Regions from separate parts of the Streptomyces sp. HSG2 genome, predicted to be linked through region 1. Evidence: riboswitches for the same ligand, from Rfam matches in the RefSeq annotation. Region 1 holds a riboswitch; the other holds the start of a gene.

What was found. Region 1 has a riboswitch for glycine ahead of gcvT (glycine cleavage system aminomethyltransferase GcvT). Riboswitches for the same ligand answer to the same signal wherever they lie in the genome.
Region 2: linked by a shared signal. The riboswitch ahead of gcvP (aminomethyl-transferring glycine dehydrogenase) and the one ahead of gcvT (glycine cleavage system aminomethyltransferase GcvT) in region 1 are both predicted to bind glycine.

What each region holds. Positions count from the first base shown of each region.
Region 1 covers NZ_CP066801.1:1,307,532-1,311,939, forward strand. Annotated here, with positions in the region: gene JEK78_RS05205 (enhanced serine sensitivity protein SseB C-terminal domain-containing protein) at 1-125, opposite strand, end outside; gene JEK78_RS05210 (enhanced serine sensitivity protein SseB) at 292-1,092, opposite strand; gene JEK78_RS05215 (AAA family ATPase) at 1,266-1,991, opposite strand; glycine riboswitch at 2,383-2,479, shown strand; gene gcvT (glycine cleavage system aminomethyltransferase GcvT) at 2,635-3,753, shown strand; gene gcvH (glycine cleavage system protein GcvH) at 3,885-4,262, shown strand; gene glyA (serine hydroxymethyltransferase) at 4,273-4,408, shown strand, end outside.
Region 2 covers NZ_CP066801.1:4,741,439-4,745,846, reverse strand. Annotated here, with positions in the region: gene gcvP (aminomethyl-transferring glycine dehydrogenase) at 1-2,473, opposite strand, end outside; glycine riboswitch at 2,649-2,746, opposite strand; gene JEK78_RS20635 (PRC-barrel domain-containing protein) at 2,869-3,240, shown strand; gene JEK78_RS20630 (DNA polymerase IV) at 3,162-4,408, opposite strand, start outside.

The DNA.
Region 1 (4,408 bases):
CAGACCCGGCCCGAACCGGGGACGGCGAGCGCGCGCAACAGCGCCTCGTACGCCTCGTAGCGCCCGGGCGTCACCTGGCGCAGCATCTGCTCGACCGATCCGGCCGCGGTGCCGCTGGCGCTCACCTGTATCGCCCCCTTGAGAAGTCGCCCTGAATATGAAACCAGCTTAGGGGCCCTCCCGGACAGCGGGCGTCCCCCGGACGTGGGCCCGCACACGCGCCGCCGCCGTCCGGGCGCCCGTCCCGCCGAGCGCCCCCGGCGAAGGGCGCGGCCCCCACCGGGACTCCTGTCAGGAGTCCCGTCGATAGAACGGGCCGGTCCGCTCTCGCATCCAGTCGCAGACCGGATCGTCTGCCGCGTCCAACAGCACCAGATGGACCGGCCAGGGCGGCGGGGCCGCGGCGAGAGCCCTGCCCAACGCCTCCCGGGGGAGGGCATGGGCATCCCCGACCACGTCCGACACCTCCACACCCACGAACAACACCGGTTCGCCCGCCTCGACCGAGGCCAGGCAACGGCGAGCCGTGCGGACTCCGCCGACGGCGTCGAACTCCGCGCAGGCGGCGCCGAGGAAGGCCACCGGATCGTCACGCCAGTCGGGCTCGGACAGCGTGACCCGCCCGCCCCGAGCCTCCCCGTCGAGCGGATCGCGCCCCACCCTGCACAGCTCGGCGACGGCCGGCGGCGGAAGCGGCAGCCCCACCGCGCCCTCCGGGTTCACCACGACGCCGACCTGGGGTGGCAACCCTCGGGCGAACTCCACAGCGGGTGCGACGGCGAACGACGTGTGCGCGCCGGCCACTCGGCGCAACTGCCCCTCGGAGCTGAACACCGGGACGTAGGCCTGGCCTTCGATCTCCATCGCGGGCAGGTCGAGCGGGGCGCCGCCCGCGCCGCGACCTGCCGGCAGCGGCACCCAGACACGACTCCGTCCCAGCACCTCCACGATCCGCGCGCCCGCCGTCCGCACTCCGAGCGAGGCGGCGAGGGTCTCCTCCAACTCGTTCGCCGGCCAGCCGTCGTAGGGCCCGGGTGGAGTCTGTGACGGGGTGTCCGCGGAATACTCCGGGGAACCCGCTGGGTAGTCCATCTGCGTACCGCCTGCTCGAACCGCTTGCTGTGGCGGAAAGGCTAGCCCCTCGGGGAGTCCGGCACCGCCTCCGTGACCGTTCTCGAGGGGCGCCCGACACCGGACCCGCCGCCGCGGCCCCGAATCGGCGCACCGACACGGCCGCATCGGGGACCGCAGGGGCCGGACGTCGGTCAGCCGGCGGCACGGCGCGCCCGCCGTCGCGGACGGCCGCGGGGCTCCGCCTTCGGCGTGTCCGCGAAGGCGATGCGGCGCACCGCGTCGGCCGACTCGCGGTCCAGCAGCACCGCCGAGGCCGCGCCGACGGGGAGGCTGCCGCTGCCGGCCGAACGCAGCAACCGGGTGGTGGCCGAGCGGTGGCGCGCGAAGGCGTAGCGGGAAACGCCCCGGCCGCGCTCGCGTTGACCCGCCAAGGCCGTCTCGGCGTCGACGTCGATGAGCAACAGGTGCAGGCGGGAGCCGCGCCGGCGGGCCTCACGGGCCAACCACGCACGCACCCAGGCCTGGGTTCCGCAGTCGTGGACCACCACCCCGGTGCCGGAGCGCAACGCGCGGCGCAGCCCCGCGAAGTGGGCGATCCGCACCAGGGGTCGGTAGAGGGCGTACGGGAGGAAGCGCGGCATCCGGCGGTCCCACCGGTCGCGCGTGTCCTGCGAGTCGACGCGGGTGCCACGCGCGGCGCGCCTCATCAGGGTGGACTTGCCGCTGCCGGGGAGGCCGGTGACGACGACCAGGTCGGCGGGGCCGAAGAGCAGGGCACGCGGACCGCGTCCGACGTCGTCGCGGAGGTCGCGGACGACGGGAGCCGGCAGCGTGGCGGACTCCTCCCCCGCGGCGACGGCGGGCTGCCCCGGCAGCGCGAGGCCGGAGGTGGTGGCGTAGGCCGTGGTCCTGTTCACCGTGATCGTCCTCCCCTGGGGCGGTTCACCCGTTCCCGTCCCGTCGAGTGTAAAGAGCCGGCAATCCCCGGGTCTCGCGATTTCGTGCGCGTACTGCCACAGCCCGGTCACCGCGGACCTCCGGGAGAGGCCGGACGTTCGGGCCGGACAGGCACCGGACCGGCGCGCGAACGAGGGGACGACGCCGAATCGCCCCGGGCGATTCGGTGCCGGTCCGAGCGGTGACGTGGGCGGCCGGCGCGAAGGTGACGCGTGCGAACGTGTGGTCGACCCGACCGAGGCGCACCGTGATCCCCCGTCCCTCGGGCCGGGGACGATGTCACGGAAGACGGGTCTGCCCGGACCGGGCGACCCGTGCGATGATGTGGCCGCCAACTGCATACCGGCCGTTCGAATCCGCGCGGGAGAGTTCCCGGTCCTCGGACCGGGGCGCCGAAGGAGCAAGTACCTCCCTTGAATCTCTCAGGCCCCGTTACCGCGCGGGCGAGGCACATCTGAAAAGCGGGCCGCCCCCGTCCGGCGACCCCACCCACGGTGCAAGCCCTGCCCGTCGCGCTCCGACGGTCACGGCGAACCTCTCAGGTTCCGATGACAGATGGGGAGGAACGACCTCGCCGTCACCGCCTTGGGAGACCACCGACCGATGAGCAGTAACGAACCCCGCCGTACCGCGCTCGACGCCGTGCACCGCTCGCTCGGTGCGACCATGACCGACTTCGCCGGCTGGGAGATGCCGTTGCGCTACGGCTCCGAGCGGGACGAGCACGTCGCCGTCCGCACCCGGGCCGGGCTCTTCGACCTCTCGCACATGGGCGAGATCGCCGTCACCGGCGCCTCCGCCGCGGCCCTCTTGGACCACGCGCTGGTGGGCGACCTCGGCGGACTCAAGCCCGGCCGGGCACGCTACACCATGATCTGCCGGGAGGACGGGGGCATCCTGGACGATCTCATCGTGTACCGCCTGGCCGAGACGGAGTACCTGGTCGTCGCCAACGCCGCCAACGCGGAGGTCGTGCTGGACGCGCTGACCCGGCGGGCGGCGGGCTTCGACGCGCGGGTCCGCGACGACCGGGACGCCTACGCCCTGCTGGCGGTACAGGGGCCTCGGGCGGCGGAGATCCTGGGGGGCCTCACCGACGCCGACCTGGAGGGACTGCGGTACTACGCCGGTCTGCCGGGCACCGTGGCGGGTGTGTCGGCTCTGATCGCCCGCACCGGCTACACGGGCGAGGACGGTTTCGAACTGTTCGTCGATCCGGCCGACGCGGTGGCCCTCTGGCAGGCGCTGACCGCGGCGGGCGAGGGGGCCGGTCTGGTCCCGTGCGGTCTGTCCTGTCGGGACACGCTGCGTCTTGAGGCCGGGATGCCGCTGTACGGGCACGAGCTGAGCACGTCTCTGACCCCCTTCGACGCCGGACTGGGTCGGGTGGTGAAGTTCCAGAAGGAGGGGGACTTCGTCGGGCGGACCGCCTTGGAGGCCGCTGCCGCCCGCGCCGAGGGGAACCCGCCCCGCGTCCTGGTCGGCCTGGTGGCCGAGGGCCGTCGGGTGCCGCGCGCCGGCTACCCGGTGGTCGCCGAGGGGATCGTGATCGGCGAAGTCACCTCCGGCGCCCCGTCGCCGACCCTGGGAAGGCCGGTGGCGATGGCCTACGTCGACGCTTCGCACGCGGCGCCGGGCACGACCGGGGTGGCGGTGGACATCCGCGGCGCCCACGAACCCTACGAGGTGGTGGCCCTGCCCTTCTACAAGCGTAGAAAGTAGTCGCGCCGCAGGCCGGAGCCCGCCCGACCCCGTCGCCCGCGCGGCGCGCCGGACCCGGGGCCGCGGCCCGACCGTCACTCCGACGAACCCCCCCTTCGACACCTTTGTCACGCGTACAGGAGAATTCAGGCATGAGCAACCCCCAGCAGCTGCGGTACAGCAAGGAGCACGAGTGGCTGTCGGACGCCGTGGACGGCGTGTCGACGGTCGGCATCACGGCGCACGCGGCCGACGCGCTCGGCGACGTGGTCTTCGTGCAGCTCCCCGAGGTCGGGGACGCCGTCTCCGCCGGCGAGACCTGTGGTGAGCTGGAGTCGACCAAGTCCGTCTCCGACCTGTACTCCCCGGTGTCCGGCGAGATCACGGAGGTCAACCAGGACGTGGTGGACGATCCCTCGCTGGTGAACTCGGCACCATTCGAAAACGGCTGGTTGTTCCGGGTGCGGGTGACCGAGGAGCCGGCCGACCTGCTGTCCGCCGACGAGTACACCGCCCTCTCCGCAGGCTGAGGAGCCCGCCATGTCCGTTCTGAACACTCCCCTGCACGAGCTCGACCCCGAGGTCGCCGCCGCGGTGGACGCCGAGCTGGGCCGCCAGCGGTCCACCCTGGAGATGATCGCCTCGGAGAACTTCGCTCCGACGGCCGTGATGGAGG
Region 2 (4,408 bases), 3.4 Mb from region 1:
CCTTCGTGAGCGGACGGAGGTCGACGACGCACTCGTGGGCGACGAGGCCGTCGGGCCCGGTGTAGAGGACCGGGTAGTGCGGTTCGAGGCGCTTGGCGATGTAGTTGGCGGAGAGCACCGCCACCTGCGTGGCCCGGCGCAGACCCTCGCCGCCCATCAGGCGGACGTACGCCCAGGAGATGGGCAGGATTCCGGCCGAACCCCAGGGAGCCGACGACACCGGACCCACCCCGCCGTCCGGGCTCGCGGGGAGCGCGGGGTGGCCCGGCAGGTAGGGGGCGAGGTGGGCGCGCACGGCGACCGGTCCGACCCCCGGCCCACCGCCGCCGTGGGGGACGCAGAAGGTCTTGTGAAGGTTCAGGTGCGAGACGTCCCCGCCGAAGTGGCCGGGCTTGGCGAGGCCGACGAGCGCGTTCAGGTTGGCCCCGTCCACGTAGACCTGCCCACCAGCGTCGTGCGTGGCGGCGCAGATGTCGGCCACGTGTTCCTCGAACACGCCGTGCGTGGACGGATACGTGATCATCAGGACGGCCAGTTCCTCCCGGTGCTCCGCGATCTTGTCCCGGAGGTCCGCGACGTCGATCTCGCCGTCCTCGGCGGTGCGGACGACGACGACCCGCATCCCCGCCATCACGGCGCTGGCGGCGTTGGTGCCGTGCGCCGAGGAGGGGATGAGACACACGGTCCGCCGCTCCTCGCCGTTGGCCCGGTGGTAGGCGCGGACGGCGAGGAGACCGGCGAGCTCTCCCTGGGAGCCCGCGTTCGGTTGCAGGGAGACCCGGTCGTAGCCGGTGACCTCGGCCAGACGCTCCTCCAGCTCCCGGATGAGCGTCAGGTAGCCCTCGGCCTGCTCGACGGGCGCGAAGGGGTGCATCCGCCCGAACTCGGGCCAGGTCACCGGTTCCATCTCCGTCGTGGCGTTGAGCTTCATCGTGCAGGAGCCGAGCGGGATCATGCCGCGGTCCAACGCGTAGTCCCGGTCGGCCAGGCGACGCAGATAGCGCAGCATGGCCGTCTCCGAGCGATGGGCGTGGAAGACCGGGTGGGTGAGGTACGCGTCGTCGCGAAGGAGGTCCTCGGGCAGAGCGTCCTCGCTCGTCGCGTCCAGCGCCTCGATGTCGCCCCCGACGCCGAAGGCCGCCCACACCGCCGCCACCTGGGCCCGCCCGGTGGTCTCGTCGCAGGCGAGGGAGACGTGGTCGGCATCGACGAGGCGAAGGTTGACGCCGTTCTCCCTGCCGGCGGCCACCACCTCGGCGCCGCGCCCCGGGACGCGGGCGGTGACGGTGTCGAAGTAGGCGGCGTGCACCACCTCGACCCCCCCGGCGCGCAGCCCCGCCGCCACCACCGCGGCGTAGCGGTGGGTGCGACGGGCGATGGTCCGCAGGCCCTCGGGTCCGTGATGGACCGCGTACATACCGGCCATGACCGCGAGCAGCACCTGCGCGGTGCAGATGTTGCTCGTGGCCTTCTCCCGGCGGATGTGCTGCTCCCGGGTCTGCAACGCGAGGCGGTAGGCCCTGTCGCCGTCCGCGTCCACCGAGACGCCCACGAGACGGCCGGGCAGGCTTCGCGCCATCTTCTCCCGCACGGCCATGTAGCCGGCGTGCGGTCCTCCGAAGCCCATCGGAACGCCGAAGCGCTGGGTGGTGCCGACCGCGATGTCCGCGCCCAGCTCGCCGGGCGACTTCAGCAGTGTCAGGGCCAGCAGGTCGGCGGCCACCGTCACGAGGGCGCCGAGTTCGTGGGCGCGATCGACGAGCGGCCTGATGTCGCGAACCGCTCCGGAGGCCCCCGGGTACTGGATCAGCACCCCGTTGATCTCCCGTTCGGCGATCTCGTCCGGGACGCCGTCCGCGAGGTCGGCGACGACGACCTCGACCCCGGCGGGCTCGGCCCGCGTCCGGAGCACCGCTATGGTCTGCGGCAGCGCGTCCGCGTCGACGAGGAACAGCCCTCTCTTGTTCTTGCCCATGCGGCGGGAGAGCGCCATGGCCTCCGCGGCCGCGGTGCCCTCGTCGAGCAGCGAGGCGCCCGAGGTGGGCAGCCCCGTGAGGTCGGCCACCATCGTCTGGAAGTTCAACAGGGCTTCCAGCCGGCCCTGTGAGATCTCCGGCTGGTAGGGCGTGTAGGCCGTGTACCAGGCCGGGTTCTCCAGCACGTTGCGCAGGATCACCGGCGGGGTGAAGGTGCCGTGGTACCCCAGGCCGATCATGGAGTGGAGGACCTGGTTCCGGCCCGCGAGTTCGCGCAGCTCGGCGAGGACCTCCGGTTCGGTGCGCGCGTCCGGCAGGTCCAGCGCCTCGGTGTTCTTGATCACGTCCGGGACGGCGGCGGCGGTGAGTTCGTCCAGCGAGCCGTAGCCCACCTGCGCGAGCATCTTGGCCATGGCCTCGTGATCGGGGCCGATGTGGCGCTGCTCGAAGGGGGTTCCCCGTTCGAGGCGGGAGAGGGGAATGCGATGGGCGGTCATGGGCGGAGGCCTCCTGGTCTGACACGACCTTCGAGGGGCACCACGGCGCGGGTGCCCGGACGGCCTCCCCCTCTGTCATCTCCACCTGAGAGCTTCACCGGGCGCCCGTGAGACCCGGCTTTCCCCGTCGGTGAGAGCGGAAACCGTCGACACCCGCCCTACTTTCCAGAGTGACCTCGTCCGTGCGGTACGGGATGCCTGAGAGATTCCGGGGAGGATTTGCTCCTTCGGCGCCCTCCGACGGCGGTCGGGGGACTCTCCCGCACGGGTTCAGCGGCCGATCTCAGCCTACCAGCGGGTCCGGCCCGAGGCCCTCGAGTGGCCGCCGCCCGGATTCTGCCGTTCTGTAGTGCTTACGGATGACTCATCGAATGAGTGCGACCCGTGGAGGGACCGTGCGTACCGACATCGATCCACGCGACCTGATCGGCCGCAAGGCCTTCGACCGCGACGGCACCAAGATCGGCACGATCGACGAGGTCTACCTCGACGACGCCACCGGCGTACCCGAGTGGGCGGCCATCCGCACCGGTCTGTTCAGCAGGGACGCGTTCGTGCCGCTGGACCCGAGCGAACTGGTCGAGGGCGTGCTCCGGGTTCCCTTCGCACGGGCCCTGATCAAGGAGGCCCCGGACTTCGGCGTGGGGCGGCACCTCTCCCCCGAGCAGGAGTTGCAGCTCTACCACCACTACGGACTCGAGGTGTCCGCGGCGTCCGAGGAACCGGACTCCGAGTTCGGCAGGCTGGCCGGTTCCGAGGAGAACTGAGAACATCGCGAGGAGGGCGGCGTGGCGGCGGGAGCCGTCAGAGGAAGCGGCTCGGCGGGTTCGAGCGCCGGGTCGTCGGCGAGGAAGGTCCGGACCCGGCCCGGTTCCCCGTCCGGTCTCTCGAAGCGCACGGTGACCCGACCCAGCCCGCTCCCCTGGACCCACCCGGGTCCGAGGACGGCGTGACACACGTCGTGTCCGGGAACCCAGCGCCGCTCGCCCGCCGGCTCCGGCGCGCCGTCGGGCTCCTCGGCGCCGCCTTCCTCGTCCTCGGTCTGCTCCGGTCCGCCCGCGGCCTGCGCGAAGAGGTCCTCCTGGGTGTAGTCGGCCAGTCCGCTGACGCCCACCCCCAGCAGACGGACCCCGCCCGTGGTGTCCACCGAGTCCAGCAGTCGCGCCGCGGCCTCCCGCACCACGGTCGGGTCGTCCGTGGGCCCCCGGAGGGTCTCCGATCGGGTCAGGGTGGCGAAGTCGTAGCGGCGCACCTTGAGCACGATGGTCCGGCCGGACAGACCGGCCGTGCGCAGGCGGTGGACACAGCGCCCGGCGAGTCGCCGCACTTCGAGGGCCACCCGGGTCCGGTCGTGGAGATCGACGTCGTAGGTGTCCTCGACCGACACCGACTTGGCCTCCCGATCGGCCGTCACGGGCCGCTCGTCACGGGCCGTCGCCATGGCGAACAGCGCCCTGCCGTGGGCCCCGCCCAACAGGCGCACCAACTCGGCCTCGCCGGCCCGGGCGATCTCGTCCACCGTGTGGATCCCCGCCCGCCGCAGGTGGTCTCCGGTCGCCGGGCCCACTCCGGGCAGGACACGCGCGCTCAGCGGGCCGAGCAGGGCGCGCTCGGTTCCCGGAGTGATCACCACGAGTCCGTCGGGTTTGGCCTTCTCCGAAGCGATCTTGGCGACCATCTTGGACGCGGCGAGTCCCACCGAGGCGGTCAGCCCCGTCGCCGCGCGGATGTCCGCCCGCAGCCCGACGGCGGCTTCTCGGGCCGAGGCGGCGTTCCAGGCGACGGCACCGACCTCCAGGTCCACGAAGGCCTCGTCCAGGCTCAACGGCTCCACCAGCGGCGACAACTCCCGCAGCCTCGCCATGACCCGCTCGCTGATCGTCCGGTAGAACGCGAAGCGCGGCGCCAGGTAGGCGGCGTGCGGCGCGAGCCGGC